Sphaerotilus microaerophilus: one gene and its partner. The protein of the gene in region 1 interacts with the protein of each later gene in a pairwise test. Links are inferred from orthologs where the notes say so. Each region holds a gene or a part of one and is shown in the gene's direction. Other genes may lie near its edges.

What was found.
Region 2: the proteins of nth (region 1) and aceE interact in binary tests that used the Escherichia coli proteins (3 or more experiments, as listed by UniProt). The link is inferred for Sphaerotilus microaerophilus from one-to-one orthologs.

What each region holds. Positions count from the first base shown.
Region 1 is NZ_AP025730.1:2,159,010-2,173,734, reverse strand. The notes cover bases 7,953-10,940. They hold nth (endonuclease III), read left to right. Parts: upstream 7,953-9,121; coding sequence 9,122-9,760; downstream 9,761-10,940. Other genes in these bases: NGK70_RS09480 (histidine phosphatase family protein), read right to left, coding at 10,589-10,940; NGK70_RS09485 (cobalamin-binding protein), read right to left, coding at 9,782-10,585; NGK70_RS09495 (hypothetical protein), read right to left, coding at 8,313-8,888; NGK70_RS09500 (YchJ family protein), read left to right, coding at 7,955-8,383. Outside these bases: NGK70_RS09535 (IS110 family RNA-guided transposase), read right to left, coding at 1-787; NGK70_RS09530 (DEAD/DEAH box helicase), read left to right, coding at 1,320-2,873; NGK70_RS09525 (GNAT family N-acetyltransferase), read right to left, coding at 2,839-3,531; NGK70_RS09520 (MBL fold metallo-hydrolase RNA specificity domain-containing protein), read left to right, coding at 3,883-5,271; NGK70_RS09515 (hypothetical protein), read right to left, coding at 5,284-5,958; NGK70_RS09510 (2OG-Fe(II) oxygenase), read right to left, coding at 6,051-6,974; peroxide stress protein YaaA, read right to left, coding at 7,103-7,882; more of NGK70_RS09480, read right to left, coding at 10,941-11,167; cobS (adenosylcobinamide-GDP ribazoletransferase), read right to left, coding at 11,160-11,987; cobT (nicotinate-nucleotide--dimethylbenzimidazole phosphoribosyltransferase), read right to left, coding at 12,001-13,089; NGK70_RS09465 (cobyric acid synthase), read right to left, coding at 13,120-14,616; NGK70_RS09460 (ABC transporter ATP-binding protein), read right to left, coding at 14,642-14,725. UniProt on the Escherichia coli protein: DNA repair enzyme that has both DNA N-glycosylase activity and AP-lyase activity. The DNA N-glycosylase activity releases various damaged pyrimidines from DNA by cleaving the N-glycosidic bond, leaving an AP (apurinic/apyrimidinic) site.
Region 2 is NZ_AP025730.1:4,592,459-4,607,487, reverse strand. Bases 10,995-14,286 are described here. They hold aceE (pyruvate dehydrogenase (acetyl-transferring), homodimeric type), read left to right. Parts: upstream 10,995-11,377; coding sequence 11,378-14,086; downstream 14,087-14,286. Other genes in these bases: aceF (dihydrolipoyllysine-residue acetyltransferase), read left to right, coding at 14,108-14,286; NGK70_RS19615 (PAS domain S-box protein), read right to left, coding at 10,995-11,117. Outside these bases: NGK70_RS19645 (diguanylate cyclase domain-containing protein), read left to right, coding at 1-1,794; NGK70_RS19640 (M16 family metallopeptidase), read left to right, coding at 1,960-3,408; NGK70_RS19635 (M16 family metallopeptidase), read left to right, coding at 3,408-4,907; NGK70_RS19630 (M3 family metallopeptidase), read right to left, coding at 4,970-7,045; bifunctional methylenetetrahydrofolate dehydrogenase/methenyltetrahydrofolate cyclohydrolase FolD, read right to left, coding at 7,042-7,896; NGK70_RS19620 (response regulator transcription factor), read right to left, coding at 7,969-8,592; more of NGK70_RS19615, read right to left, coding at 8,589-10,994; more of aceF, read left to right, coding at 14,287-15,029. UniProt on the Escherichia coli protein: Component of the pyruvate dehydrogenase (PDH) complex, that catalyzes the overall conversion of pyruvate to acetyl-CoA and CO(2).

The sequences.
Region 1 (14,725 bases):
TACCCGGCAAGGTCTGCAGCAGCTTGAGCTGCGGCTGCCAGGCGCGCAGTCCGTCCAGCAGGTATTGGTCCATGCGGGCGATGCGGGTCTCGATGTGCTCGATGTGCTGCATGATCTCCTGGGCCACGAAGCGGTGCGCGGCGCTGAACTGCTCGGTGCTCAGGGCCTCGAACAACTCGTCCCGGCTGGCCCGAAGGCGCCCCTTTTGATCCAGCACCTCGTACATGGCTTGGCCCGCAATGAGCGCCTTGACCATGGCGCGTGCACTGGCACCGTGGATGTCGCTGACCACCACGTTGATGCGCATGCCCGCATCTACCAGCACCTTGTGCAGCCGGTTCTTCTCGGCGCTGCACATGCCCACGAGCTTCTGCCGCTGACGCGCCACCAGACGAAGCTGGCGCAAGTCCACCGGTGGAATGAACGAGGCGCGCAACAGGCCCGCACGCGCCAGCGTGGCCAGCCACTGCGCATCGGCCATGTCGGTCTTGCGCCCGGGCACAGCTTTGACATGGCGCGCGTTGACCACCCACGCGATGATGCCCACCGCCTCCAGCGCCGCAAACGGGCTCTTCCAGTACACCCCCGTGCTCTCCATCACCACCACCTCGGGCCGAATCTCCAGCGACCATTGCGCCAAGGCACGGCGGTCGCGTCTGAAGGCTCCGAAGTCGCGCTTGGTGACCTCCACTCGGCCATCGTCATGCTCGACCACCGCACAGGCGGTGATCTTGGCCTGGTGTACGTCCAGCGCGATCACGCGTTTGTGCATCGGGGTCAGATCCATTGCCGGGCTCCTGCAGCTTGAACAACAATCACAAGCGTGCGGGCCCGCGCAGGTGCCGCCGACCAACGGCCTGCCGGGACAAAGCCTGGCGGCTCTCTTTAATGTGGGCTGTCGGGCGCCCGGGCTCCGCAAGGAACTCAGCAGCGCCCGCAGGCAATCCTGGGTACGAGTGGTCGGCAGCGGGTCAAGTTAGCGATCGCGGTCGAGTGCCATCAAAATATTGACCGACCTCTACCCGCTCAGGCCCGCACACCCTCAGTGTCTTCCATCATCCAGGGTGACCCGCCCGGGCCATGACAGTTAGATCAGGCGCCGAATCCGGCAATCTGCCGCCTGTGGAAGGGGTACCTCGGTCGCCACGACGGCATGGCGGGAGCGGGCCGCTACAATCCGCCCGCGCTGACCGCACCAGTCCGGGTGGCGCAGTCAATCCGACCCCCTTCGCTACCGCTTCAGCTGTTCCGACTGGCGCCCTCGCAATGAGTGGCTGCGAGCTGAAGACGTCCCGCACGCTGCGGGAAACACCCCATCCATGACTTTTGATGACCTGGGCCTGGCCCAGCCGATTCTTCGTGCCGTGCACGAGGAAGGCTACGAGATTCCCACGCCCATCCAGCAGCAGGCGATCCCCGCCGTGCTGGCCGGTGGCGACCTACTGGCCGGCGCACAGACCGGCACCGGCAAGACGGCCGGTTTCACCCTGCCGATGCTGCACCGCCTGAGTGCCACGCCGGCGCAGCGCGATGCGCGCGGCCGCCTGCCCATCCGGGCCCTGATCCTGACGCCCACCCGTGAGCTCGCCGCGCAGGTGGAAGAGAGCGTGCGCACCTACGGCAAGTACCTGAAGCTCGCCAGCATGGTGATGTTCGGCGGCGTGGGCATGGGCCCGCAGATCGACAAGCTGCGCCGCGGCGTGGACATCCTGGTGGCCACACCCGGCCGGTTGTTGGACCACCACCAGCAAGGCACGCTGGACCTGAGCCATGTGGAGGTGTTCGTGCTCGACGAGGCCGACCGCATGCTGGACATGGGCTTCATCCACGACATCAAGAAGGTGCTGGCCATCGTGCCGGCGAAGAAGCAGAGCCTGCTGTTCTCGGCCACCTTCAGCGACGAGATCAAGACCCTGGCCGACCGGCTGCTGAACAAGCCGCAGGTGATCGAGGTCGCGCGGCGCAACACCACCGCCGAGACGATCGCGCAGAAGGTGATCCCGGTGGGCCGCGAGCGCAAGAAGGAGCTGCTGGCGCACCTGATCCAGAGCCAGGACTGGCACCAGGTGCTGGTGTTCACGCGCATGAAGCACGGGGCCAACCGCCTGTGCGAGTACCTGAACAAGGCCGGCATCACCGCGATGGCGATCCACGGCAACAAGAGCCAGGGCGCGCGCACCAAGGCGCTGGCCGAGTTCAAGACCGGTGACCTGGCCGTGCTGGTGGCCACCGACATCGCGGCGCGCGGCATCGATATCGACCAGTTGCCGCACGTGATCAACTTCGAGCTGCCCAACGTGCCGGAGGACTACGTGCACCGAATCGGCCGCACCGGCCGGGCCGGCGCGCAGGGCGAGGCGCTGTCGCTGGTGTGCGTGGACGAGGAAGGCTTCCTGGCCGACATCGAGAAGCTGATCAAGCGCAGCATCCCGCGCGAGGTGGTGCGCGGCTACGAGCCGGACCCGAGCGAGAAGCCCGAGCCGATCCAGCTGGGCCGGCGCACGCTCAATGGTTCGCCCAGCCCGCGTGGCGGCCGGCGCGACGGCGGCGGCGGTGGCAGCCACCACCCGGGCGCAGGCCGTGGCGGCTCGGGGCCGGGCCGTTCGTCAGGGGGCCAGGGTCGCCCAGGTGGGCAGGGCCAGGGGGATCGCCCGCGCGCGGCAGCGCCGTCGGGCGCCCGTGCACCAGCAGGCCAGGCACCAACTGGACGCCCGGCCGGTTCGCCGGCCGGCGCCAAGCCGGGCTCTGCCGGGCGGCCGGCCCACGCTGCATCGGGCCACGGCGGCCGCGATTCGGCAGGGGGTCAGCAGCGCCCGGCACGTCCGGCCGGCGGTGCGCTCACGCGCCCGCCGACCCGCTCGCGACAGGGCTGAACAGGCGCCAGGGCTGGCCCGCTGCCGGGGAGGCATCGGGCCGCTGCCGCAGACTGCGGCCTAGCCAGGCGTCGAACAGCATGCGTGTCGCGGCACGCTCCAGCGCCGCCGGCGGCACGCGCGGGGCGTGCAGGCGGCGCAGATCCCACATCGGCCCCAGGCGGGCAGGCACCCTTCGGCTCACGCCCAGGTGCCCCACCGACACCGCGCCACCGGCCGCAGCCGGCCTGCGCGCCTCGATGAAGCCGTGATGGGCACAGAAGGCCCGCAGCACCGGGTCGTTGGCCGGGACATGGGCCTCCATCCGCGGAGCACCACAGGCGCAGGCCACCTCGTCGCAGTAGTTCAGCAGCGCCGTGCCCACGCCCTGGCCACGCGCAGCGTCATGGACCAGCAGGCACTCCAGCTGGCTGACCTGCCGAGCCGGCAGCACCGCCAGCCGCGCCAGGCCGACCAAGCCCTGGGAGGTGATGGCCACAACGAGGCTGTGGCGCTCATCGCGCAGCCAGCGCCCCAGCGTCGCCTCGTCCAACTCGGGCAGGTGGCGCTGCGCCAGCGACAGCATCCGGGACCAGTCCCGGATGCGCGCCGGCCGCAACCGCACGGGCTCTCCGGGAGCGGGAGGAAGGGTGTCACTGACTTCGGGCATCGGGACCATGGCGGAACTGTCTCCGGGGCGGCGTAGGCGTGTGAATTTGAGAAATTGATCACATTTTGTAGCTTGCTAGCATGACACGTCACCACATGTAACGCCAGCAAACGTTTACCCCAAACTGCACATGGCTTCGTTCTCAGTCGACGCCGTCTCCCTTGCGCAACGACAGGAACGACGGCCTCGCCTCGATCCACCCGGATTCGCTTTTGGCCCAGCGTCTGCGCTTTACGCCAAGTTGACCGAGGTCATGACCGACGGCCCGGCCCACGCCGATGCGGCGCGGCACTGGCATGCTTGAGCGTGACGGTTCGCACGTTCGTGCAGCGACGACCGGACCGGCAGAAAGGCATTGCGATGCAAATCGAGTTCCTCGGCGCGGCCGATTGCGTCACCGGTTCCCGACACCTGGTGCAGAGCAACGGCACGCGCGTGCTGCTGGATTGCGGCATGTTCCAGGGCTGGAAGGCGCTGCGCGAACGCAACTGGGCACCGCTGACGGTGCCCTCGCACGAGGTCGACGCGGTGATCCTCAGCCACGCGCACCTGGACCACAGCGGCTGGCTGCCGGCGCTGGTGCGGCAGGGTTTTCGCGGGCCGATCTGGTGCAGCCAGGCCACACACGATCTGGCGCAGGTGATCCTGCTGGACGCCGCCCACCTGCAGGAAGAGGACGCCCGGCGTGCCAACCGCGGCGGCTGGAGCCGCCACGCCCCGGCCCTGCCGCTGTACACCGTGCGCGATGCCCAGCGGGCGCTGGACCAGTTCAGGCCGGTGAGCACCGGCAAGGCCTTCAAGCCCACCCCCGGGTGGCAGGCCCGGCTCACCCCGGTGGGGCACCTGCTGGGCGCCTGCGCGGTCAGCCTGGGCGACGGCCAGCACCAGGTGCTTTTCTCCGGCGACCTGGGCCGCTCGGACGACCTGCTGATGCCCGCCCCGCAGACCCTGCCTTCCGCCGCGGACGTGCTGCTGGTGGAGAGCACCTACGGCGACCGCCTGCACCCCGGCGACGACGCGCAGGCCCGCCTGGGCGAGATCGTCCGCCGCACCGCACGGCGTGGCGGCACGGTGCTGGTGCCGACCTTCGCGGTCGGGCGCGCCCAGGCGCTGATGCTGGTGCTGCAGCGCCTGAAGCATGCCGGCGAGATCCCGGCAGACCTGCCGATCTACCTGGACAGCCCGATGGCGCAGGAGGCCACGCTGATCTACCACCAGCACCGCCGGCTGCTCAAGCTCTCGGCGGCCGAGGAGCGTGCGCTGTGCGAAGGGGTGCGGGTGGTGGCGACGCCGGCCGAGTCGCAGCGGCTGTCACGCCGCAAGGGGCCGGCGCTGATCCTCTCGTCCAGTGGCATGGCCACCGGTGGACGGGTGCTGCAGCACCTGGCAGCGCTCGCCCCGAACCCGCGCAACGCGGTGGTCTTCCCCGGCTACCAGGTGCCGGGCAGCCGCGGCAGCAAGATGGTGACGGGCGCTCGCGAGGTGAAGATCGCCGGCCAGTACGTGGCGGTGAAGGCCGAGGTGCACCACTTGGCCTCGTTCTCCTCGCATGCCGATGCCAACGGCATCCTCGACTGGCTGCGCAGCCTGCCGCAGCCCCCCGGGCAGGTGATGGTGGTGCACGGTGATCCGGGCGCAGCCGACAGCCTGCGCCTGCGCATCAAGGATGAACTGGGCTGGCCGGTGCGCGTGCCGCAGCACGGCGAGGTGCTCAGGCTGGCCACCGCGCCTGCGGCGGCCTCGGCCTGAACGGGGCACCGTTCAGGGCATTGAGCCGTCGTTGCGGCTGCCCGCCGGGGTCGGCTTGGCGGCCGCGGCCGCGCCGTTCTTGGCGCGGCGTTCTGCGCGCACCTTCTCGGCAGCAGCCCGGCGCTCGGCGCGGTCGGCGGCCTGTGCACCCTTGCGCGCGCTGGCACCTTCGGCCGCAGCGGCCTTGTGCTTCTTGGCACCCGCCTCCTTCGCCACCGCTGCCTTGGCGGCCTTCTTGCCCTCACCGGCTGCGGCAGCGGCCTTGCCCTTGTGGGGGCCGGCCTTGTGCGCACCGGCCTTGGCGGGCGCTGCCTTGCGCTCGGCCGCATGGGCTGCACGGCGCTCGGCGCGCTTCTTGGCCGCGTCGGCACGGGCCTGCTTGCGGGCCTCGGCGCGATCGGCCGTTGCCTTGGCACGCGAGGCCTCGGGCGCCGCTGCGGCTGCGGCCTTGGGGGCGGCGCGCTGGGGCAGCTCACCCAGCGCCGGTGCCGGCGCGGTGGGCGCCGGGCTCACCGCGATGGGGGCCTGGGGTGCCGCAGCGGGCAGGGCCGGCACGGCGCCGGGCTGTGGCGCCACCGGGCTGGTCTGGATCGGACGCGGCGTGGGCGCGGAAGCCGCCTGCTGAGCCTGCACGTGCACGCCGGTGGCCAGCGCAAGGGCCGCAAAGGCGGCGTGGATGGTTTTCATGGAGTCTCCAGGGTCTCTCGGGTCTTTCGGGTCTCTCGGTGACGCATCAGGGCGCGCCTGCTGCGTCGCAGCAGGGGCGCGCCATTATCAATTCAGTCGAAGCGGCCCTGGCGCATCCACTTGGTGGCGACCCACTTCTCACCCGCCACCACCGGAGAGCCGCCGTGCAGCGAGCGGCTCGACGGGTGCGCGCGGTCATAGGCGAAGAAGACGGCGTTGCCCTTGACCGGGGCGACTTCCAGCTGCACGTCCGGGAAGGAGGTGCCGCCACCGGCCTCGACGGCATTCAGGTACATCACCAGCGTGCCGACGCGCTGGCCACCGCGCTTGAGGATGGTGGCGGTGCCAGGCTGGGCGGGGTCGAAGTAGTCGTAGTGCGCCTTGTACTCGGCACCGGGCTTGTAGTTCAGCACCTGCACGCCCTCGCCGTTTTCGACCGGCCAGTTCACCAGCGCAGCGATGCGCGCCTCGATGCGCCGCAGCAGCTCGGACTCGCCGCGCTGGAAGAACATGCCATGGCTGGTGCGGGCCTCATTGACCTCGCTGCCGCCGGTTTCGTTGTGAACCGTTTCAGAGCGGGCCAGGCGCGGGCGGGCCAGTTCGATCAGGGCGTCGCACTCCTCGTGCGACATGAAGCCGCCGAACACCACCACCCGGGGGTCGCGCATGCTCAGCAGCACCTGCACCTCGCGGTCGTGCGCAAACACGCTCGACGGCGAGCCACGCAGGTCCGGCTCGGGCACCGGCGACGGCGGGGGCAGGGCATCCTGCTCCCGCTGCCTGGCCAGGTGCCCCGCGAGCGTGTCCTCCAGCGTCGCAACGGCCACCGCCTCGTGCCAGCCGGCATCGGTCATGGCCTTGAGGACCGACTCGGGACTGTGGCCGGCCTGGGCCTGCTCGATGATCCACTGGCGCAGCTCGGGGCTGGCAGCCTGGGCGGAGCTGGCCTGAGCAGCCTGGGTAGGCTGGGTGGAAGCCTTGGCGGAAGCCTTTGACGAAACGGTCTGCGTGCTCATGGGCGCAATTCTGGCAGCCCGGCGCGGCGCATTTGGCTGAGACACCTCAATGAGCTTGGCAAGCCCAGGTTCCAGCTGCAACCACCCGTTGCGGGGCGGTCGGCCAAGCCCGGCTCGCCTCGCTGTACTCAGTCCGTGCGGCGGCGGAACACCAGCCGGTCGGGCCCGGAGGCAGCCTCGTCCCAGGCGTAGCCGGCGCGGTCGAAACCGCTGAGCTGCTCGGGCGCGCTGCAGCGCTGCTCGATGGCCCAGCGCGCCATCCTCCCGCGCGCCCGCTTGGCGTGGAAGCTGACGATGCGCCAGGCATCGCGCTGCCAGTCCTCGAAGACGCACTCCACCACCCGGGCCTTCAGCGCGCGGCGGTCCACCGCCTTGAAATACTCCTGCGACGCGAGGTTGACCACCACCGGCACCGGCCCGCTGCGCACGCCCTTCTGGCGCTGGTTGAGGTAGCGCGAGATCGTGTCGCCCCACCAGGCGTAGAGGTCGCGGCCACGCGGGTTGGCCAGGCGCGTGCCCATCTCCAGCCGGTAGGGCTGCAGGGCGTCCAGCGGGCGCAGCGCACCATACAGGCCGGAGAGGATCACCAAGTGCTCCTGCGCCCAGGCCAGGTCCTCGCGGCCCAGGCTGCGCGCATCCAGCCCGTCGTACACATCGCCGTTGAAGGCCAGCAGCGCCGGCTTGCTGTTGGCCGGCGTGGCGCGGCGGCGCCAGGCGGCATAGCGGCCGACGTTGAGCTGCGCCAGCGCGTCCGACAGGTCCATCAACCCGGCCACGTGGGCCGGCGTGAGCGGGCGCAGCAGCTCGATCAGCTGCGCCGCCTCGGCCATGAACTTCGGCGTGGTGGCAGCGATGTCGGTGGGGGTGTCGTAGTCGAGCGACTTGGCGGGCGAGAGCAGCAGGAGCATGGCGATGCGGTGGCGGGATCACGGGTCGGCCGCAAGCGTAGCAGCGGCAGGCGGCTCTGGCAGGATGCCGGCATGAGCCGCACTGCCCCGCCCGATGCCCCGCCCGCTCACCTGCCCTGCCCTTGCGGCTCCGGCCAACCGCTGGCGAAATGCTGCGGCCGCTGGCACGAAGGGGCGCAGCGGCTGCTGGCGCCCACCGCCGAGGCGCTCATGCGCTCGCGCTACAGCGCCTTCGTGCTGGACCGGCGCGAGTACCTGCTCGCCACCTGGCACCCGAGCACCCGGCCCTCGGAACTGGAAGCGCCGGAACCCGGCCTGAAGTGGCTGGGCCTGCAGGTGCGTGCTCACGTTCCGCAGGACGCCGACCACGCCACGGTGGAATTCGTGGCGCGCAGCAAACTCAGCGGCCGGGCGCACCGGCTGCAGGAGCTCAGCCGTTTCGTGCGGGAGGGCGGGCGCTGGTATTACGTGGATGGGGACGTGGATGGGGAGGTGGGCTGACGAAAGGCGCCGCGCTCAGCTGGGCGTGCCACAGCGGCAGCGACAGGCGCAGCAGGTACCAGCCGCAGGCGCCGCACAGTGCCACGCTCCAGGCTGGCCCGAGACCGTCCGCGAAGGCGCCCAGGGCGATGAAGGCGTGGGGCGACTGCCCGCTGATCGCCTCCAGCCAGGCTGCCAGCACATCGTCCTGCAGCCAGCCCTGGGTCAGCTGGGCCACGGCGCCGTAGGCCAGCATGCCGAGCACCGCGCTGCACGCCCAGCGCCAGCGTGCCAGCAGGCCCGCACCCACGCCGCTGAAGAGCAGCCCCAGTCCCAGCACCCGCAGCAGCAGCGCCGGCCGCGCCTGGAGCCCGGGCGCGACCAGCGCACCGGCAAGCGCCAGCAGGCCGACCAGCAGGCAGGCCACCGCCAGTGCGGCCACGTCGGGCGCCAGGCCCTCGCTGGGCAGGCGCCGCGGGGGGATGGCCGTCTCGGCGGACGAAGGTGGCGGGGAATCGAACAACATGCACACTCCTGGGTGTCCACCCCGGTGCACGGATGCCGGCACATCGCAGGCAGCGGTGCCATCCAGACCCAGGGCGGGCAGACGGAGAGATTCTCGGCAGCCCGCCGGGGCCCGCCCATCCCGGGCCCGCAGGTCCGCCCCCCCTGCTTCGCCGGGGGACACCCCGGACGCAGGCGGCAGAACCGGCAATCCCTTCCCCCGAAACCGCAACCCCCAACGACGCCCCAGGCCCCATGCACACCCGCCAGATCCAGCAGATGTTCACCACCCTGCGCGCGGCCAACCCGCAGCCCGCTTCGGAGCTGGAATACAGCTCGGTGTTCGAGCTGCTCGCCGCCGTGCTGCTGTCGGCCCAGGCCACCGACGTGAGCGTCAACAAGGCGACGCGCCGGCTCTTCCCGGTCGCCAACACGCCCGCCAAGCTGCTGGCGCTGGGCGAGGCCGGGCTGGCCGAGCACATCCGCACCATCGGCCTGTACCGCACCAAGGCGAAGAACCTGCTCGCCACCTGCCGCATCCTGCTGGAACAGCACGGTGGCCAGGTGCCGCGCAGCCGCGAGGCGCTCGAAGCCCTGCCCGGCGTGGGCCGCAAGACCGCCAACGTGGTGCTCAACGTCGCCTTTGGCGAGCCCACCTGCGCGGTGGACACGCACATCTTCCGCGTCGGCAACCGCACCGGGCTGGCGCCCGGAAAGACCCCGCTGGCGGTGGAGCAGCAGCTGATGCGCCGCGTGCCGAAGGAGTTCCTCGCCGACGCGCACCACTGGCTGATCCTGCACGGGCGCTACGTCTGCGTGGCACGCACGCCGAAGTGCTGGCAGTGCGCGATCGCGGCGCAGTGCGGCTTCAAGGACAAGACGCCGGCGCCCTGACTCAGCGGCACTCAGCTCCGTTCAGCCCCGTTCAACCCAGGCCTGGATGCGCGCCTGGATCTGCCGCAGCCCATCGGTCAGCGCCGCCGGGCCGGGCTGGAGGATCTCGCTGGACTTGATCTCGTAGACCTGGCCATCACGCACCGCCGGCACCGCCTCCCAGCCGGGGCGGGCCCCCACCTGATCGGGGCGGAACTTGCGGCCGCACCAGGAGCCCAGGATCAGGTCCGGCGCGCGGCGGGCCACCTCCAGCGGGTCGGCAATGATGCGGTCCTTCCCGTGCGAGCGGCCGGCCAGCTCGGGGAAGCACTCCTCACCGCCGGCCAGCGTGATCAGCTCGCTGACCCAGCCGTTGCCGGAAATCAGCGGCTCCATCCACTCCTCGAAGTAGACCTTGGGCCGGCACGGCAGCGCCTTGACGCGCGCGGCGGCGGCGTCCAGGCCGGCCTGCAGCTCGGCCAGCAGCGCAGCGGCGCGGTCCTGTGCCCCCACCATCGCCCCCACCATCGCGATCATGCGCAGGATGCCCGCCACGTCGCGGTGGTTGAAGACGTGCACCGCCACCCCGGCGCGTACCAACTGGCTGGCGATGTCGGCCTGCAGGTCGGAGAAGCCGAGCACGAGGTCCGGCTCCAGGTCGAGGATCTTGTCGATCTTCGCGCTCAGGTAGGCGCTGACCTTTGGCTTTTCCTGGCGGGCCCGCGCCGGGCGCACGGTGTAGCCGGAGATGCCGACGATGCGCGCCTCCTCGCCCAGGCGGTAGAGCGTCTCGGTGGTTTCCTCGGTGAGGCAGACGATGCGGCGGGGGAGCAGGTCAGCGGTCATGGTTCAGCGGGCGTCGGGCGGTGTCGGGTTGAGCGCATCGGAAGCGGCCGGCTCGCGCCAGCATTGGCCGTAACGCAGCGGGCGCGGCCAGTTGGCGGCGGTGAGCTGCGGGTGGTGGCGGGTGCGCAGCGCGTTGATCCAGCCGGCGTGGCCGACCACCAGGCGCGCCGGGAGGTCGCCGGCTTCATCGAGCCACTCGGCCTGGCGCTGGCGCAGCGCGGCCAGGCTCTCGCCCCCACCGGGCGCGTGGCCCAGGAAGTCGGCCTCCCAGGCGGCGAAGGCTTCGCGGGAGATCGCCGACCAGGGCTGACCGTCCCAGGCACCAAAGTGCAGCTCCGCCAGCCGGGCATCGACCCCATGCCGCCAGCCCCAGCGCCGCAGCCAGCGGCCCACGGCGGCACCGCGGCGCAGGGGCGACGTGGCGATCACCCGCGGCAGCCCGGCGCGACGGGCCTGCTGGCGGATGCGGTGCGCCAGCCGCTTGGCGCGGCGCGGGTCCACCGGCAGGTCGCTGCCCGCGCCGATGCAGCGCCCGGCGGCGCCGTCCGGGCGCGGGTGGCGCCAGATCCAGAGCTCAGCCATGGGCACCACCCATCGGTGGCATCAGCGGCAGCAACGCCAGCGCGCCGAGGTAGGCCGCCAGCTCGCCGAGCTGCTGCGCCGCGCCCAGCGTGTCGCCGGTGAAGCCGCCCAGCCGGCGCCGGTACCAGCGTGCACACCACGCGCCCATCCCGATCAGGCCCACCAGCGCCGCCAGCGGTAGCCCCCAGGCGCCGAGCACGACGACCAGCGCACCCGTCGCCAGCGCCACCCAGCCCAGCGCGACGGCCAGGCCGGCACCGGAGATCTGCTGCGCCATCGGCTTGGCCTTGGCGTGCTCGACATCCCCCGCGTAGGGCAGCAGCCAGAGCAGCGCCACCGGCAGCGCACGGGAGGCGGCGTGCGCCCAGACCAGCAGCGCGGCGGCCAGCGGCAGGCTCTGCACCGCCAGCCCGTGCAGCGCGGCGGCCTTCAGGCCCAGCACAAAGACCAGCCCGAGCGCGCCGTAGCTGCCCAGGCGGGAGTCCTTCATGATGGTGAGTGCCCGCTCACGCGAGACGGCGCCGCCCAGGCCGTCGCAGGTGTCGGCCAGGCCGTCCTCGTGGAAGCCGCCGGTGAGCCAGACCGAGCCGGCCATCGCCAGCCCCACCGCCACCGGCAGCGGCCAGAGCTGCGCCGCCGCCAGCAGCAGCGCGCTGAAGGCGCCCACCAGCAGCCCCACCGCCGGGTAGTGGCGGGCGCTGGCGTGCATCGCCTCGGGCGACCAGCCGACCCAGTCGGCCAGCCGGCCCGTCACCGGCACGCGGGTGAAGAACTGCAGCGCGATGAGGAAGAGCCGCAGCTCGCGGGCGAGGTGACCCATGGCGCCCCCGACCTCAGGCGTCCTTGTCCGTGGCTTTGTCGGATACGCCGGCCGACTCGAAGCTGGCCATCTCGGCCAGGATGCGGCAGGCCGATTCGAGCAGCGGCCAGGCCAGCGCGGCGCCCGAGCCCTCGCCCAGGCGCAGGCCGAGCTGCAGCAGCGGCTGGGCGTTGAGCAGGTCGAGCAGCAGGCGGTGGCCGGACTCGTCGCTCTGGTGCGCGAAGACGCAGCGCTGCAGCACGGCCGGGCGCAGGCGCGCGGCCACCAGCACCGCGGCGCTGACGATGAAGCCGTCCACCAGGATCACGCGGCGCTCGGCGGCGGCCTGCAGCAGCGCGCCGACCATCATCGCGATCTCGAAGCCGCCGAAGGTGGCCAGCACGTCCAGCGGTTCGCTGACACCGGATTGGCCGGGGTGGCCGGGATGACGCGCCAGCACGCCGCGCAGCAGCTCCAGCTTGCGCTGCAGCGCCGCGTCGTCCAGCCCGGTGCCGCGCCCGGCGCAGCGCTCGATCGGCTGGCCGCTCAGGCGCGCCAGGATCAGCGCCGCCGCCGAGGTGTTGCCGATGCCCATCTCGCCGAAGATCAGCGCGTTGCCCGGCAGCAAGCGCACGACATCCGCACCCGCCGCCAGCGCGGCCTGGCACTGCGCGGCGCTCATCGCCGGGCCGGCCAGCATGTCGGCGGTGCCGGGGGCGATCTTGCGAATCTGCAGGCCGGGCCGGGGCGCGAGGTCGTGCCGCACGCCGGCGTCCACCACCGTCAGCGCCAGGCCGTGCTGGCGCGCCAGCACGCTGACCGCCGCGCCGCCGGCCAGGAAGTTCTCGACCATCTGCCAGGTCACGTCGCTGGGGTAGGCGGACACGCCGCGAGCGGCCAGACCGTGGTCGCCCGCGAACACCACCACCTGCGGCGCCTCCAGGCGCGGCTGCTCGCGGCCCTGGATGCGGCCGAGCTGGACCGCCAGGGCCTCCAGCCGGCCGAGCGAGCCCAGCGGCTTGGTCTTGCCGTCGATCAGGGCCTGCAGGCGCGCCGGCAACGCAGCGTCGTTCAGGGTGGCGAGGTCGGCGACCTCAGGCAGGAGGTAGGGCGTGTGTGACATGTCGGGGAGCGCAAAAGGAGCAGCCAGGCATCAGCGCAACACGGCGGGGCGCAGCAACCCCTCCAGCGCACCGGGCTCGAAATGGCGGTCGATGAAGTCGGCCAGGCCGTCGAACACCTGGTCGAGCGTGCGGCCGGGGTGGCCCAGCAGGGCCTGCAGCACCGCGGGCGACTCGAACAGGCCGTGGGCGTAGAGCCCCAGCACGTTGCCCTGCTGCCAGCCCAGCACCTCGCCGGCGGGGTTGCGCAGCACCTCGGCGCAGCGCTCCAGCGAGGGGTGGAAGACGGTGCGGCCCTGGTGGATCTCGTAGCCGTCGAAGCCCACGCCAGACAGCGCGCACCAGGCACCTTCCAGCGGACCGAAGCGCGCCGACACCGGGGCGACGCGCTTGTCGCGCTCGAAGCGGGTGACCAGCGGCAGCAGGCCCAGGCCGGGGGCATCGCCGCCGAAGGGAGCGGCCTGGCTGGCCTCGACCCCATCCGGGTCGGTGAGCGTTTCGCCCAGCACCTGGAGGCCGCCGCAGATGCCCAGCAGCGCGCCGCCGCGGGCCGCGTGGGCGGCAATCGCCGCATCCAGCCGCTGCGCGCGCAGCCAGGCCAGGTCCGCGCTGGTGTGCTTGCTGCCGGGCAGGATGACCCAGTCGGCGCCGTCCAGGTCGGCCGGCTGGCGTGCCCAGGTCAACCGCACGCCGGGCTGGTGGCGCAGCGGCTGGAACTCGTCGAGGTTGCTGATGCGCGGCCAGGCCACCACGGCCACCCGCAGCGCGCCCTCGTCCCCCCCGCCGGCGCGGTGATCGAAGACGCCATCCTCCTCGGGCAGGCCGTGCTCGTGCCACATCGGCAGGGTGGCGACGGTGGGCACGCCGGTGAGCGCCCGGATCTGCGCCGGGCCGGGCGCGAGCAGCGCTGCGTCGCCACGGAAGCGGTTGAGCACGAAACCGCGGATCAGTGCCGCCTCGCCAGGCGGCAGCAGCGCCCAGGTGCCGTAGAGGTGGGCGAAGGCGCCGCCGCGGTCGATGTCCGTCACCAGCAGGCAGGCCGCGTCGGCAGCCAGCGCGGTGCGCATGTTGACGTAGTCGCTGGCGTGCAGGTTGATCTCGGCCGGCGAGCCGGCGCCCTCGATCACCACCACATCGTTCTCCGCCATCAGTTCGGCCAGCGCCTGGCGCGCAGGGGGCCAAAGCGCCTCGCTGCGCTCGCGCCAGGGCACGGCGCCCAGGTCACGCCGCACCTCGCCCAGCACCACCACCTGGCTGGCGGTGTCGTGCTCGGGCTTGAGCAGCACCGGGTTGTGGCGCACCTCGGGCGCGGCGCGCGCGGCCAGGGCCTGGAAGTACTGCGCACTGCCGATCTCGCCCATGCGACCGCCCGGGCCGGGCACGACGCGGGCGTTGTTGCTCATGTTCTGCGCCTTGAAGGGCGCCACACGCAGCCCCTGGCGGGCATACCAGCGGCACAGCGCGGTGGCCAGCCAGCTCTTGCCGGCCCCGCTGGTGGTGCCCAGCACCATGATGGCGCGTGCGGTCATCGATGAATGGAGGAAGGGGGAGGGTTCAAGGAGGTGCCGGCGGGGCGGCCAGGCGGGGCAGCGCCACCCACTGGCCGTCCTGCTCGACGATGCGGATGGCGTGGCGGAA
Region 2 (15,029 bases), 2.4 Mb from region 1 along the record:
GGTTCGGCGGTGCTCTCGCTGCGGGGGCAGGGTGACTGGCTGGCCATCGGGCCGACCTGGTTCACCAGTTCGCTGCTGGGCAGCGTGTCGTTGCTGCCGCTCGGCCTGGCGCTGCTGGCGTCCACGGGCAGCGAGCTGCGCCGCCGGCTGCTGTCCTGGGAGCTGCTGCCGCTGGCGCTGCTCTCGGTGGGCACGGCGCTGGTGGCGCTGACGCAACTGCCCTTTCCCTTCGTCTACCTGGTGCTGCCGCTGGTGCTGGCGGCGCTGGCGCTGGACTTCGTCGCGGTGGCCGCGCTGGTGCTGCTGCTGTCCATGGCCGTGGGTGTGATGGTGGCCTTTGCGCTGCTGCCGCTGCCGGCCTGGACGGCGCAGTGGCAGGCAGTGCAGCTCTACCTGCCGCTGCTGGCCGCGCTGGTACCGCCGCTGCTGCTTTCGGCCGCCGTGGCCGAATCGCGTCGCCACAACGAGGTGCTCGACCGCAGCCGCAACCGCCTGCGCTCGCTCTACGAGGGCACCCCAGCGATGATGATGTCCTGCGAGCCCGATGGCCGCGTGCTGGGCGTCAGCGAGCTCTGGCTGGAGCGCCTGGACTGGCGGCGCGAGGAAGTGATCGGCCGGCGGGCCACGGATTTTTTCGATGAGCCCTCGCGCCAGCGGGCGATGCAGGTCCACTGGCCCGCCCTGCTGGCCAGCGGCGCCTGCCGCGACATCGAGTACGGGCTGTTGACCCGCGACGGGCGCCGGCTGGACGTGCTCTTCGCCGCCACCTGCGAGCGCGACGACGACGGCCAGGTGGTGCGCCTCCATGCGGTGCTGGAAGACGTGACGCGCAAGCGCCTGGCCGAGCAGCTGGCCCGCGAGCACGAGCGCAGCCGCGTCACGCTGGAGAGCGTGGCCGACGCGGTCATCACCACCGACGCCAGCGGGCGCATCGAGTACCTCAACCCGGTGGCCACGGTGATGACCGGCTGGCCGCCGGAGCTGGTGCGCGGCACGCTCTACGGCGAGGTGATGCTGCGCCGCGACGTCGACAGCGGCGCCGAGCTGCCCGACCCCGTGGCGCTGTGCCTGCACCTGCGCGATCGGCCGGCGCTGCCCCACACCGTGATGCTGCGCGACCGCCATGGCGGCGAGCACCCGATCCACGAATCGGTGGCGCCGATGATCGATGCCGCGGGCGGGCTGATCGGCGCGGTGGCCACCTTCCAGGACGTCTCCCAGGCCCACGCGCTGGCGGTGCAGCTGGCCCACCAGGCCCAGCACGACGGCCTCACCGGCCTGCCCAACCGCCTGCTGCTGCGCGACCGCCTGCAGCAGTGCCTGCAGATGGCGCGGCGCAACGGCCACCTCTTTGCGCTGCTGTTCATGGACCTGGACCACTTCAAGCAGGTCAACGACCGGCTCGGCCACGCCTGCGGCGACGAGCTGCTGCGCCAGGTGGCACAGCGCATCACCAGCACGCTGCGCGCCAGCGACACCGCCTGCCGCCTGGGGGGAGACGAGTTCGTCGTGCTGTTGCCGCAGATCGATCGCATCGACGACGCGGGTGGGGCTGCCCGTCACGTGCTGCGCGAGGTGGTGCGCCCCTACGAGATCGGCGGCCAGTGGCTGAGTGCCAGCTTCAGCATCGGCGTCGCCGTCTACCCGCACGATGGCGATGACGACGAGGCGCTGATGCGCCACGCCGATGCGGCGATGTACCGGGCCAAGCAGGGGGGGCGCAACCAGTACCGCTTCCACGGCGGGGCCAGCGCGGCCATGGGGGCAGTCGACGAAGGCGAGGCGCCGGCCTGACCGTGCGGGGGGTGAGCGGCACGGCGTGAGCGGCGGCTGGGGCTTGCTGCTACGCTGGTGGCCGTTCTCCTGCCGCACCCTCGACCCATGCCGTTGCCCTTGCCCTTGCCTGAGCCGAGACCATTCCCGAAACGGTTCCCCGACCCCTCTGCCGCATTGCCTCGGTTGGCGCGGCGGCACTGGCTCGCCCTCGCAGGCGCCTCGCTGTGGCCGGCCTGGGCTGGCGCTGCGCCCGGGCGGGTGCCGCTGCTGGCCGTGCCGCCCCTGGCGCTGCAGCAGCGCCGCCTCGGCAATGGCTTGGCGCTGGTGCTGCTGCCGGAGTCCGGCGGAGCGCAGGCCGCGGGCAGGGGCCGGCCCGGCAGTGGCACGGTGAGCGTGCAGGTCTGGTACCAGGTCGGGGGCAAGGACGATCCGGTGGGCCGCAGCGGCTTCGCGCACCTGTTCGAGCACATGATGTTCAAGGGGGCGCGCCACCTGGCCAACGAGCAGTTCGACCGCCTCACCGAAGACGTCGGTGGCGCCAACAACGCCTTCACGGCCGAGGACGTCACGGTCTACCACGCTGAGGTGCCGGCCAACCACCTGGAGCGCCTGCTCTGGGCCGAGGCCGAGCGCATGGCGCACCTCAACGTCGACCAGGCCAACTTCGACAGCGAGCGTGCGGTGGTGAAGGAGGAGTTCCGCGAGCGCGTGCTGGCCGATCCCTATGGGCGGCTCTTCAACGGGTTGCCTGCGGCCTTCTGGCAGCGCCATCCCTACCGACGCCCGGTGATCGGCAGCATCGAGGACCTGGAGGCGGCCACGCTGGACGACGTGCGGCGCTTCCACGCCACCTACTATCGGCCCGACAACGCGGTGCTGATCGTGGCTGGCGACTTCGATCCCGCGCAGGCGCAGGCCTGGGTGGACCGCTACTTCGGCGTGCTGGCACGGCCAGCCGCGCCACTGCCGCGGGTGCAGGTGCGCGAGCCGCGGCGCGAGCGCAGCGAGCACCTGCGCCTGCAGGGGCCGCGCGTGCCGCTGCCGGCCCTGGCGCTGATGTGGCAAGGCCCGGGTGCCGGGCATGTGGATGCGGCGGCACTGCACGTGGCGGCTGCGCTGCTGGCCAGCGGTGAGTCGGCACGGCTGAACGAGGCGCTCGTCTACCGCCAGCGCATCGCCCAATCGGCGGGCTTCTCGGCCGATTTGCTCGCCGATGGCGGCATGCTGGTGGCCTGGGCAATTGCGGCGGGTGAGCCTGCTGCAGCGGCCGCCGCAGCGCCCGGGGCCGTGCTGGACCGGCTGGAGCGCAGCCTGCGGCGCGAGATCGCCCGGCTCGCCGACGCGCCGATCGCCACGGCCGAGCTGGACAAGGTGCGCACCGGGCTGGTGACCCAGGCGATCGCCGGGCGGCAGACGCCCGAGGGCCGGGCCACCGCGGTGGGCTGGGCGATCGTGCAGCGCGGCGATGCCGCTGCGGCCGACCGCGAGCTGGCCGAGCTGCAGGCCGTGCGCGCCGAGGATGTGCAGCGCGTGCTGCGCCGGTACGTCGGCCAGGGCCATGCGGTGCGCCTCGACTACCGCCAGGAGGCCGACCCGGCGAAGGGGCCTGCCGTGACGAAGGAGGGCCGCTGATGCACCCCGCCCCGCTCAGGGCCGCGCGCCGGCCCGGGTTCCCGCGGTGGACCTTGGCCGCGCTGTTGCTCGCGGGCCTGGCCCGCGTGGTCGTGGCGGGCACGCCCGGTGTCGACCTGCCACCGCTGCCCGGCCCGACACCGCCAGTGGCGGTGCCGCAGGTCCATGAGGAGCGCCTGCCCAACGGCCTGACGCTGATCGTCGTGCCCCGCCCGGGCGTGCCGCTGGTGAGTGCACGCCTGCTGCTGCGTGGCGGTGCGCTGGCCGACCCGCCCCAGCGCGCCGGGCTGGCCGAGCTGACCGCCAACCTGCTGGGCAAGGGTGCCTGGCGCGGCGGGAGGCGGGTCGATGCGGCCACGCTGGCACGCCAGGCCGAGGCGCTGGGTGGCAACCTGGACACTGGCGCGGGTGCCGTCTCGCTCGGCGTGGCGATGACGGTGACCACGCCGCACCTGGACGAGGCGCTGGCGCTGATCGCCGACGTGGTGCGCCGGCCGCTGCTGGCGGCCAACGAGCTGGAGCGCAGCCGCGCCCAGATGGCCGATGGCCTGCGCCTGGCGCTGGCCGACCCCTCCGCGCTGGCCTCGATGGTGGCGCGGCGCGTGCACTGGGGCGCCAGCCCCGAGGGGGTGGTCACCACCCCGGCCAGCCTGGCGCGGCTGACCTCCGGCGACGTGCGCGCCTTCCACCGCCGCTGGGCGCGGCCCGACCAGGCTGCACTGCTGCTCAGCGGTGACGTGGACCTGCCGCGGGCGCGCCGGCTGGCGCAGCGCTGGTTCGGGTCCTGGCCGCAGCCGCGCGGGCCTGCGCCGGTGGTGATGGCCCGGGAGCCGGTGTCGCAGGCCGCGTCGACGGTGCTCCTGCAGCTGCCCGGGGCAGGGCAGTCCAGCGTGGCGCTGGTCGGTGGCTTCAGCGCCCAGGGGGATGACGACCGGCGCATCGGCCAGGTGGCCAACGCGGTGCTGGGTGGCGGCTACTCGTCGCGCCTGAACCAGGAGGTGCGCATCCGCCGTGGCCTGGCCTACGGTGCCGGCAGCCGGGGTGAGGCCACCGAGCGCGGCGGCATGTGGCTGGCCAGGACCCAGACCGACCACCGCAACGCGGCGCAGGTGCTGCAGCTCATGCGCGCCGAGGTGGTCAGGTTGGCCGAGCAGCCGCCGGGTGCGGAGGAACTGGCGGCGCGAAAGGCCAGCCTGATTGGCGGTTTTGCGCGCCAGCTCGAAACCACGTCGGGCCTGGGCGGCGCCCATGGTGACCTGTGGGTGCAACGTCGGCCGCTGCACACGCTGTCAGAGCTGCCCGCGCAGATCGAAGCGGTGCAGGCCAGCCAGGTAGCGGACTACGCCCGGCGACGCTGGGCGGCGGCGACGCTGCGGGCCGTGGTGGTGGGTGACTTGGCCGAGGTGGCGCCAGAACCTGGTTTCGACCCCCAGGCCCTGCGCCTGAACGCGGCCGAGCTCGACCTGGACCAGCCTGGCCTGCGCTCGCCGCGGCGCTGAACCTGCCGCGGCACGAGCACAACCGGCGGGTCCGTGCCCGCCAGCCGGCCATGCCGCCAGGCTCAGTCCGCCATGCCCTGGTGGCGCAGCAGGGCGTCGATGGTCGGCGCGCGGCCGCGGAAGGCCTTGAAGTTGTCGATCGCGTCACGCGCGCCGCCGGCTTCGAGGATGCACTGGCGGTAGCGCAGGCCGGTCTCGGGGTTGAGCACGCCTTCTTCCTCGAAGGCGCTCCAGGCATCGGCGCTCAGCACCTCGGCCCACTTGTAGCTGTAGTAGCCCGCCGCATAGCCGCCGGCAAAGATGTGCGAGAAGGTGTGCTGGAAGCGGTTGAAGGCCGGCGGCACCAGCACCGCCACCTCGCGGCGCACCTCGTCGATGACCTGCTGCACCCTGGCCTCGGAGCCCGGCTCGCTGTGCAGGCGCATGTCGAAGAGCGCGAACTCCACCTGGCGCAGCGTCATCAGCCCGCTCTGGAAGTTCTTGGCCGCGATCATCTTGTCGAACAGCCCGCGCGGCAGCGCCGCAGCCGTGTCGACGTGGGCGGTCATGTGCCGCAGCACCTCCCACTCCCAGCAGAAGTTCTCCATGAACTGGCTGGGCAGCTCCACCGCGTCCCACTCGACGCCGGAGATGCCGGACACGCCCAGCTCGTCCACCTGCGTGAGCATGTGGTGCAGGCCGTGGCCGAACTCGTGGAACAGCGTCTGCACCTCGTCGTGCGTCAGCAGCGCGGGGCGGCCGTCCACCGGGGCGGAGAAGTTGCACACCAGGTGCGCCACGGGGGTCTGCAGCCGGTTCGTGTCCGGGCGCTGCCAGCGGCTGCGCACATCGTCCATCCAGGCGCCAGGGCGCTTGCCGGGGCGGGCGTAGGGGTCGAGGTAGAAGCGGCCGACCACGGTGGGCACGCCATCGGGCTGCGGGCAGGGGCGCTCGATGCGGAAGAAGCGCACGCTCTCGTGCCAGACCGCCGCCTTCTCGGGGCGGATGCGCACGTCGAACAGCGTCTCGATGATGCGGAACAGCCCGTCGAGCACCTTGGGCTCGGTGAAGTACTGCTTGAGTTCCAGGTCGCTGAAGGCGTAGCGCGCCTCCTTGAGCTTCTCGCTGGCGTAGGGCACGTCCCAGGCCTGCAGGTCGACCAGGCCGAGTTCCTTCGCGGCGAACTCGCGCAGCTCGGCCAGGTCCCGCTCCGCGTAGGGGCGCGCCCGCGTGGCCAGGTCGCGCAGGAAGTGCAGCACCTCGGCGGCATCGCTCGCCATCTTGGGCACCAGCGAGACCTCGGCGTAATGGGCGTGGCCGAGCAGCTTCGCTTCCTCCTGGCGCAGGCGCAGGATGTCGGCCATCAGCGCGCTGTTGTCGCGCTCGCTGGGGCCGGCCTCGCAGGCGCGGGTCACGTAGGCGGTGTAGAGCCGCTCGCGCAGCGCGCGGTTCTCGGCGTACTGCATCACCGGCAGGTAGACCGGCATGTGCAGCGTGAGCTTGTGACCACCTTCGGTCTGGGTCGCGCTGAGCACATCGGCGGGCACGCCCGCCAGTTCGTCGGCCTGGGCGATGTAGGCAAAGCCATCGGTGGCGTCCAGCACGTGCTCGGAGAACTGCTGCGACAAGCGTGCCAGCTCCTCCTGGATCTGCGCGTAGCGCACCTTGTCCTCGCCCTGCAGCTCGGCGCCGGAGAGCACGAAGTCGCGCAGCCAGTGCGCCAGCGCCTGACGGCGCGCCGGCTTCAGCGTGGCCGCGGCCGGGCTGGCGGCGATGGTCTTGTACTTGGCGTACAGCCGCTCATCGGCGCCCTGGCGGGTGTAGAACTCGGTGACGGCCGGCAGGTTCTCGTTGTAGGCCGCGCGCAGTTCGGGCGTGTCCTTGACGCTCTTGAGGTGGCTGACGGCGCCCCAGGCGCGCCCGAGCCGTTCGGTGGCCACCGACAGCGTGCGCGAGAGCGCGTCGTAATCCGCCGGTGTCGCCTCGCTCACCGCGGCTTCCAACGCTGCGTTGGCGGCGGCCAGCAGGGCGCTGATGGCCGGCGTGACGTGCTCGGGCTGGATCGCGTCGAAGGCCGGCAGGTCGGTGGCCGCCAGCAGCGGGTTGGCCTGCGGGCGGGCGAGCAGGCTGGACGGGGTGTTCAGGGCGGGGGACTTCATGCAGCGCAGCGCTCGGCAGCCTCGATCGTGTTGACCAGCAACATTGTGATGGTCATGGGCCCGACCCCGCCTGGCACGGGGGTGATCCAGCCGGCGACTTCCTTCACGCCGGCGAAGTCCACGTCGCCGCAGAGCTTGCCTTCGTCGTTGCGGTTCATGCCGACGTCGATCACCACCGCGCCGGGCTTGACCATGTCGGCGGTCAGCACGTTGCGCTTGCCCACCGCGGCCACCACCACGTCGGCCTGGCGCGTCATCGCGCCCAGGTCGGCGGTGCCGCTGTGGCAGACGGTGACGGTGGCGTTGGCCGCCAGCAGCATCATCGCCATCGGCTTGCCGACGATGTTGCTGCGCCCGATCACCACCGCATGCTTGCCGCGCAGGTCCTTCATGCCGATGCTTTCCAGCATCTTCATGCAGCCATAGGGCGTGCAGGCCTTGAAGCCGACCTCGCCCACCATCAGCGCGCCGGCCGACGAGACGTGGAAGCCGTCCACGTCCTTGGCTGGGGAGATCGCCTCGATCACCTGGTGATCGTCGATGTGCTTGGGCAGTGGCAGCTGCACCAGGATGCCGTGGATGGCCGGGTCGCGGTTGAGCGCGTCGATGCGCGCGAGCAGCTCGGCCTCGGTCAGCGCGGCGTCGTACTTTTCGAGCACCGAGTGCAGACCGCTGTCCTCGCAGGCCTTGACCTTGTTGCGCACGTAGACCTGGCTGGCCGGGTTGTCGCCCACCAGGATCACCGCCAGCCCCGGCTTGACGCCGCGGGCCGTCAGCGCCGCCGCGCGCTGCGCCACCTCGGCGCGGATCTGTTTGGAGAGGGCGTTGCCGTCGATGAGCTGCGCGGTCATGGTCGGGTTCCTAGGGCAGGCGGAAAAACAAAAGGCCGCTGAATGCAGCGGCCTGGGTGAAGAGGGGGGCGATCAGGTCTTGGCCTGCGCGCCGAGGGCGATCTTCAGCAGATCGGCCACGGTATTGGCGTTGAGCTTTTCCATGATGTTGGCGCGGTGCGCCTCCACCGTCTTGATGCTGATGCCCAGGTCGTCGGCGATCTGCTTGTTCAGCCGGCCGGCGACGATGCGCTCCAGTACCTGGGCCTCACGCGTGGTCAGGCGTGCCAGCAGCGCGTCGCGGCTGACCTGCTCCTGGTGGTGCGAGAAGGCAGAGCGGGCGCGCTCCAGCATGCGTTCGACCAGGGCGACCAGCTCTTCTTCCTTGAAGGGCTTCTCGATGAAGTCCTCGGCGCCCTTCTTCATCGTGGTCACCGCCATTGGCACGTCGCCGTGACCGGTGATGAAGACGATCGGCAGAGGGCTCTTGCGCTCCAGCAGGCGGTCCTGCAGTTCCAGGCCGGTCATGCCGTCCATGCGGATGTCGGCGATCAGGCAGGCGACCTCGCGGGGGTCGAAACGCGACAGGAAGGCTTCAGCGGAGTCGAAGCACTTGACGCGGTAGTCCTTGCCTTCGAGCAACCACTGCAGCGAGTCCCTCACCGCTTCGTCGTCGTCCACCACGTACACCGTGCCGCGCTTGGGAATCAGGCTCATAGATGCTCTGCGAACTGGGAGGGCTCCGAGGCACCCAGGTTGCCGACGGGCAACCAGACGGTGAAACGGCAGCCGCTGATGTGTGTTCCATTGTAGAGGTTCTCCGCCCGGATCCGGCCGTGGTGCGACTCGACGATGGAGCGGCACAACGACAGCCCGATCCCCAGGCCATCGGTCTTGGTGGAGAAGAAGGCCTCGTAGAGCCGGCTGATGACTTCCTCTTTCAGACCGGGGCCGGTGTCGGTGACGGTGAACTCGATCACGCCGCCGATCTCGGGGGTGTGGCGCGGCACCACGCGCAGCTCGATGGTGCGCCGCTGGGGTGGCCGCTGCGCCTGGTCGATCGCCTCGGCGGCGTTCTTGATCAGGTTGAGCAGCACCTGCTCGATCAGGATCGGGTCGACCATCAGCTGCGGCAGCCGCTGGGCCACATAGCTGTGGATCGCCACGTTGTGCCGGCGCAGCACGATGCCGGCCAGCTCCAGGGTGTCCTCGACGAGGTCGGCCGCACGCGACGGCGTGCGCTGCGGCTCGCTGCGCTTCACGAAGTTGCGGATGCGGTGGATGATCTGGCCGGCGCGGTGCGCCTGGCGCGAGGTCTTCTCCAGCGCCATCAGCAGGTCCTCCTGCTGCAGCGTGCCCGCCTTGGCGCGCGAGATCATGCCGTTGCAGTAGTTGGCGATGGCCGCCAGCGGCTGGTTCAGCTCGTGCGCGACCGACGAGGCCATCTCGCCCATCGTCACCAGCCGGCTGGTCACCTGGGCGCGCTCGGCCTGCTGCGAGGCCTGCTCCTCCATGCGGCGGCGGGCGGTGATGTCGGTGGCGATCAGCATCTGCGCGAGCCGGCCGTCGGTCCACTGCAGGTAGCGCGCACGCACGTCGAACCACTTCTGCAGCGTGTCGACGAAGACCTCGCGCGCATCGGCGCCCAGCTCCGTCAGTTCGGCGGTGGGCAGGCCGGAGAGGTTGTCCACCGCGTCGTCGCGATCGCCGCGGGAGGTTGCCGAGGGTTCGCCCGCCAGCTGCGCATGCCAGCGCGCATCGCTGCCGAACCAGAGCTTGTAGGAGCGGTTGGCGAACAGCAGTTCGCCGTTCTGCACCGACAGCACCGACACCGCCGCGTCCAGCCCCTCCAGCACGGTGGTGAAGCGCTCGTGCGAGGCGGTGAGCTGGTCGCGCACGCGCTTGGCCTCGGTGATGTTGGTCATCGAGGTCATCCAGCCAGTCTGGTGGCCGCGCGCGTCGATCAGCGGCGAGACGTACATGCGCGCGTCGAAGCGCGTGCCGTCCTTGCGCATCACCCGCACCTCGAAGCCGCCGGCCGGGCTCAGGCCGGCCAATTCCTGGCGCAGCAGCCGGGCGCTTTCATCGAGCAGTTCCGGGGCCCAGTGCGGGTAGGGCGGCAGCCGCCCGATCAGCTCGGCCTCGGTGAAGCCCGTCATCGCGCTGAAGGCCGGATTCACGTAGCTGATGCGGCCCTCCATGTCCATGGCGCGCATGCCGGTGAGCATGGAGTTCTCCATGGCCCGGCGGAAGTTGGTCTCCTGCACCAAGGCGCCCTGGATCTGCGAGCGCCGCCGCATGTGCCGCCAGGTGCCCAGCAGCATCCACACCGTCAGCACCGACAGGGCCAGCACCATCCAGAACAGCGTGTTGCCGATCAGTCCGAAGGAGGTGCGGTAGCCCTCGCCACGCAGCATCACGCCGTGGTCCACCGGCGAGAAGGGCACGCTGTAGACCAGCGTGGGGGCGGCGCGCCCGCGCTGGGGCGTTACCGTGCTGGCGAGCATCTCCTCGTCCTCATCGACCAGGCTCACGACGTGCCGGCGCGACACCTCGGCGGGCACGAAATAGCGCAGCATCGATTCCAGCGAGTACTCGGCCACCAGCGTGCCTGCGAAGGCGCCCTGCTCGATCAGCGGCACATGCACCTGGAAGACCACCAGGTGCGGGTTCTGCCGGAAGGGGCGCGAATAGATTGGCTGGCGCAGGTCGCGTGCGTCCTTGAAGGCGTCGGTCGTCTCTTTCGGGCGCGGGGCCTCGCTGCTGGCCTCCGAGGCGGCCAGGTCGCGTGGCATCGCCTCCACGAGGTTGGCCGTGACGTGTCGTGCCAGCACCTGCTGGCGGGGATTGAGCCAGGAGATGGCGATCATCTCCGGCCGATTGCGCACCATGCCTTCGGCCTGGGCGAGGAACTGCGCACGGTCGATGGCGTGGGTGCCCACCTCGCGTGCCAGCCGGATCAGCTGCTCCTGGTTCTCGATCAGGCGCAGGCGGATCTGCTGCTGCACCAGCTCGGCATCGCGCTTGACGGACTCGACCTCGCGCTCGACCTCCTCGTTGCGCAGGTACCAGAAAGCCGCAACGATGGCGGCCAGGAACAGCAGCACCGACGCCAGCGGAGCGAGCGTGGCGACCCGGTCCTGTCGGGCCGGTGACTGGCGTCGCCACCAGGACCAGAACCAGCGCTTCGGGCGTGAACGGTGGGCCTGGCTCACGAGGTGCTCCGGGGGACTCAGCTGCATGCCCGGATTATCCGCGGGCCCTGCCGGCATGGCCCGCCCTCAGCGGGGCGGCGAGCGTGCTTGCTGCAGTGCAGCAGGTCCGGATCGGAGGTTTCATCGAACGATCGTGCATTTATTTCACATAATGAAATTGAAAAGCACCATTTGAAATTTGACGAATGATGTGCGAGACTTCGCCCCGCGCCTGAAGCACCGGGGCGCTTTCTGCGCCCACCACCCGAGGCGCCCAACCGCATCTTTGTGCAGCAAGAGGAGACACCATGTCTGCAATGCCGTCGAGCCAGCCGAGCTCGGCCCCCCAGGACAGCGACAGCCAGGAAACCCGCGAGTGGCTGGATGCCCTCAGTGCGGTCATCGGCACTGAAGGTGGCGAACGCGCGCACTACCTGCTGGAGCAGGTGCTGGAGCACGCGCGCCAGAGCGGCATCGACCTGCCCTTCTCGGCCAACACCGCCTACGTCAACACGATCCCGACCGACCAGGAAGAGCGCTGCCCCGGCAACATCGAGATCGAAGAGCGCCTGCGCGCCTACATGCGCTGGAACGCCATGGCGATGGTGGTCAAGGCCAACCGCCACAACCCCGAGGATGGGGGTGACCTGGGCGGCCACATCGGTTCCTTCGCCTCGCTGGCGCACCTGTTCGGAGCCGGCTTCAACCACTTCTGGCACGCCGAGGATGCCGGGCACGGCGGCGACTGCATCTACATCCAGGGCCACGTGGCGCCGGGGGTGTATGCGCGTGCCTTCCTGGAGGGCCGTCTGACCGAGGAACAGCTGCTGCATTTCCGACAGGAAGTCGACGGCAAGGGCCTGTCGAGCTACCCGCACCCCAAGCTGATGCCCGAGTTCTGGCAGTTCCCCACCGTCAGCATGGGCCTGGGCCCGCTGATGGCGATCTACCAGGCGCGCTTCCTGAAGTACCTGCATGCCCGCGGCATTGCCGACACGTCCAACCGCAAGGTCTGGGTGTTCTGCGGCGACGGTGAGATGGACGAGGTGGAGTCGCTGGGTGCCATCGGCCTGGCCGCGCGCGAGAAGCTGGACAACCTGATCTTCGTCATCAACTGCAACCTGCAGCGCCTGGACGGCCCGGTGCGCGGCAACGGCAAGATCATCCAGGAGCTCGAAGGCGAGTTCCGCGGCTCGGGCTGGAACGTCATCAAGCTGCTGTGGGGCAGCAACTGGGATCCGCTGCTGGCGCGCGACAAGGACGGCGCCCTGCGCAAGGTCATGATGGAGACGCTGGACGGCGACTACCAGTCCTTCAAGGCCAACGATGGCGCCTACGTGCGCAAGCACTTCTTCGGCCGTGACCCGCGCACCCTGGAGATGGTTGCCAAGATGAGCGACGACGACATCTGGAACCTGCGCCGCGGCGGCCACGACCCGCAGAAGGTCTACGCGGCCTTCCACCGCGCGGTCAACCACGTCGGCCAGCCCAGCGTGCTGCTGGTCAAGACCGTCAAGGGCTTCGGCATGGGCAAGGCGGGCGAGGGCAAGAACACCGTCCACCAGACCAAGAAGCTGACCGACGACGACATCAAGTACTTCCGCGACCGCTTCAACATTCCCATCCCCGACAGCGAGCTGCCGAAGATCCCCTTCTACAAGCCGGCCGACGACACGCCGGAGATGCGCTACCTGCACGAGCGCCGCCAGGCCATGGGCGGCTACCTGCCCAAGCGCCGCGTGAAGGCCGAAGAGAGCTTCACCGTGCCCTCGCTGGAGACCTTCAAGGCCATCCTGGAGCCCACCGTCGAGGGCCGCGAGATCTCCACCACCCAGGCCTATGTGCGCTTCCTGACGCAGCTGCTGCGCGACCAGGCGCTGGGCCCGCGCGTGGTGCCCATCCTGGTGGACGAGGCGCGCACCTTCGGCATGGAAGGCCTGTTCCGCCAGGTCGGCATCTACAACCCCGAAGGGCAGAAGTACACCCCGGTCGACAAGGACCAGGTGATGTACTACCGCGAGGCCGAGAACGGCCAGATCCTGCAGGAAGGCATCAACGAGGCCGGCGGCATGGCCAGCTGGATCGCCGCGGCCACGAGCTACAGCACGAGCAACCGCATCATGGTGCCGTTCTACGTGTACTACTCGATGTTCGGCTTCCAGCGCATCGGCGACCTCGCCTGGGCGGCCGGCGACATGCAGGCGCGCGGCTTCCTGTTGGGTGGCACCTCCGGGCGCACCACGCTGAACGGCGAAGGCCTGCAGCACGAGGACGGCCACAGCCACATCCTGGCCGGCACCATCCCCAACTGCGTGAGCTACGACCCCAGCTTCGCGCACGAGGTGGCGGTGATCATGCAGCACGGCCTCAAGCGCATGGTCGAGAAGCAGGAAAACGTCTTCTACTACCTGACGCTGCTCAACGAGAACTACGCCATGCCCGGCCTGCGCGCCGGCACCGAGGAGCAGATCCTCAAGGGCATGTACCTGCTGGAAGAAGCACCGGCGGGCACCCCCCTGCAGGTCAACCTGCTGGGCTCGGGCACCATCCTGCGCGAGTCGATGGCCGCGCGCACCCTGCTGGCTGCCGACTGGGGCGTGTCCGCAAACGTCTGGAGCTGCCCGAGCTTCAACGAGCTGGCACGTGACGGCCAGGCCGCCGAGCGCTGGAACCTGCTGCACCCGACCGACGCGCAGAAGGTCTCCTTCGTGGCCGAGCAGCTGGCACCGCACGCTGGCCCGGTGATCGCCTCGACCGACTACATGAAGAACTACGCGGAGCAGATCCGCCCCTTCATCCCGGCCGGCCGCGCCTTCAAGGTGTTGGGCACCGACGGCTTCGGGCGCAGCGACTTCCGCGGCAAGCTGCGTGAGCACTTCGAGATCAACCGCCACTACATCGTCGTGGCCGCACTCAAGGCCCTGGCCGACGAGGGCAAGGTCCCGGCCGCCAAGGTGGCCGAGGCGATCACGAAGTACGGCATCAAGGCCGACAAGATCAACCCGCTGTACGCCTGAGCGACGCAGGAGACAAACACCATGGCATTGGTTGAAGTGAAGGTCCCCGACATCGGGGACTTCAAGGAAGTGGCCATCATCGAGGTGCTGGTCAAGCCCGGCGACAGCATCAAGGCCGAGCAGAGCCTGATCACCGTCGAGAGCGACAAGGCCTCGATGGAGATCCCCAGCTCGCACGCCGGCGTGGTCAAGGAGCTGAAGGTCGGCCTGGGCGACAAGGTCGGCGAGGGCTCGCTGGTGCTGCTGCTGGAGACGGCTGGCGAGGCCGCTGCGCCTGCGGCCCCGTCTTCCTCCCTCCCCCTGGCAGGGGGAGGGTCGGGGAGGGAGTCGAGCAATGAGGCACCCGCAGTGCCATCGGGCTCGACTCCTCCCCAGCCCTCCCCTGCCAGGGGAGGGGGTGAAACCGGCCCGATCCAGGTGCTGGTCCCCGACATCGGCGACTTCAAGGACGTCGCGGTGATCGAGTTGCTGGTCAAGGTCGGTGACACGGTGAAGGTCGAGCAGAGCCTGATCACGGTGGAATCGGACAAGGCGTCGATGGAGATCCCGTCGAGCCACGCCGGCGTGGTCAAGGAGATCAAGGTTGCCCTGGGCGACAAGGTCAACATCGGCTCGCTGATCGCGGTCATCGAAGGTGTGGGCGCACCCGCTGCCGTCGCACCGGCACCTGCGGCAACTGCAACTGCAGCCGCTCCGGCTGCCGCGGCACCCGCCGCCGCAACGGCCAGCGCCCCCGCACCGGTGGCAGCTGCTGCCGCACTGCCCGCCCACAACCCCGGCACCCCGAGCGCCAGCCTGCCGCACGCCAGCCCGAGCATCCGCAAGTTCGCCCGCGAACTCGGCGTGCCGCTGGCCGAGGTGAGCGGCTCCGGGCCCAAGGGCCGCATCACACAGACCGACATCGAGTCCTTCGTCAAGGGCGTGATGGCCGGCGCGGTGCAGA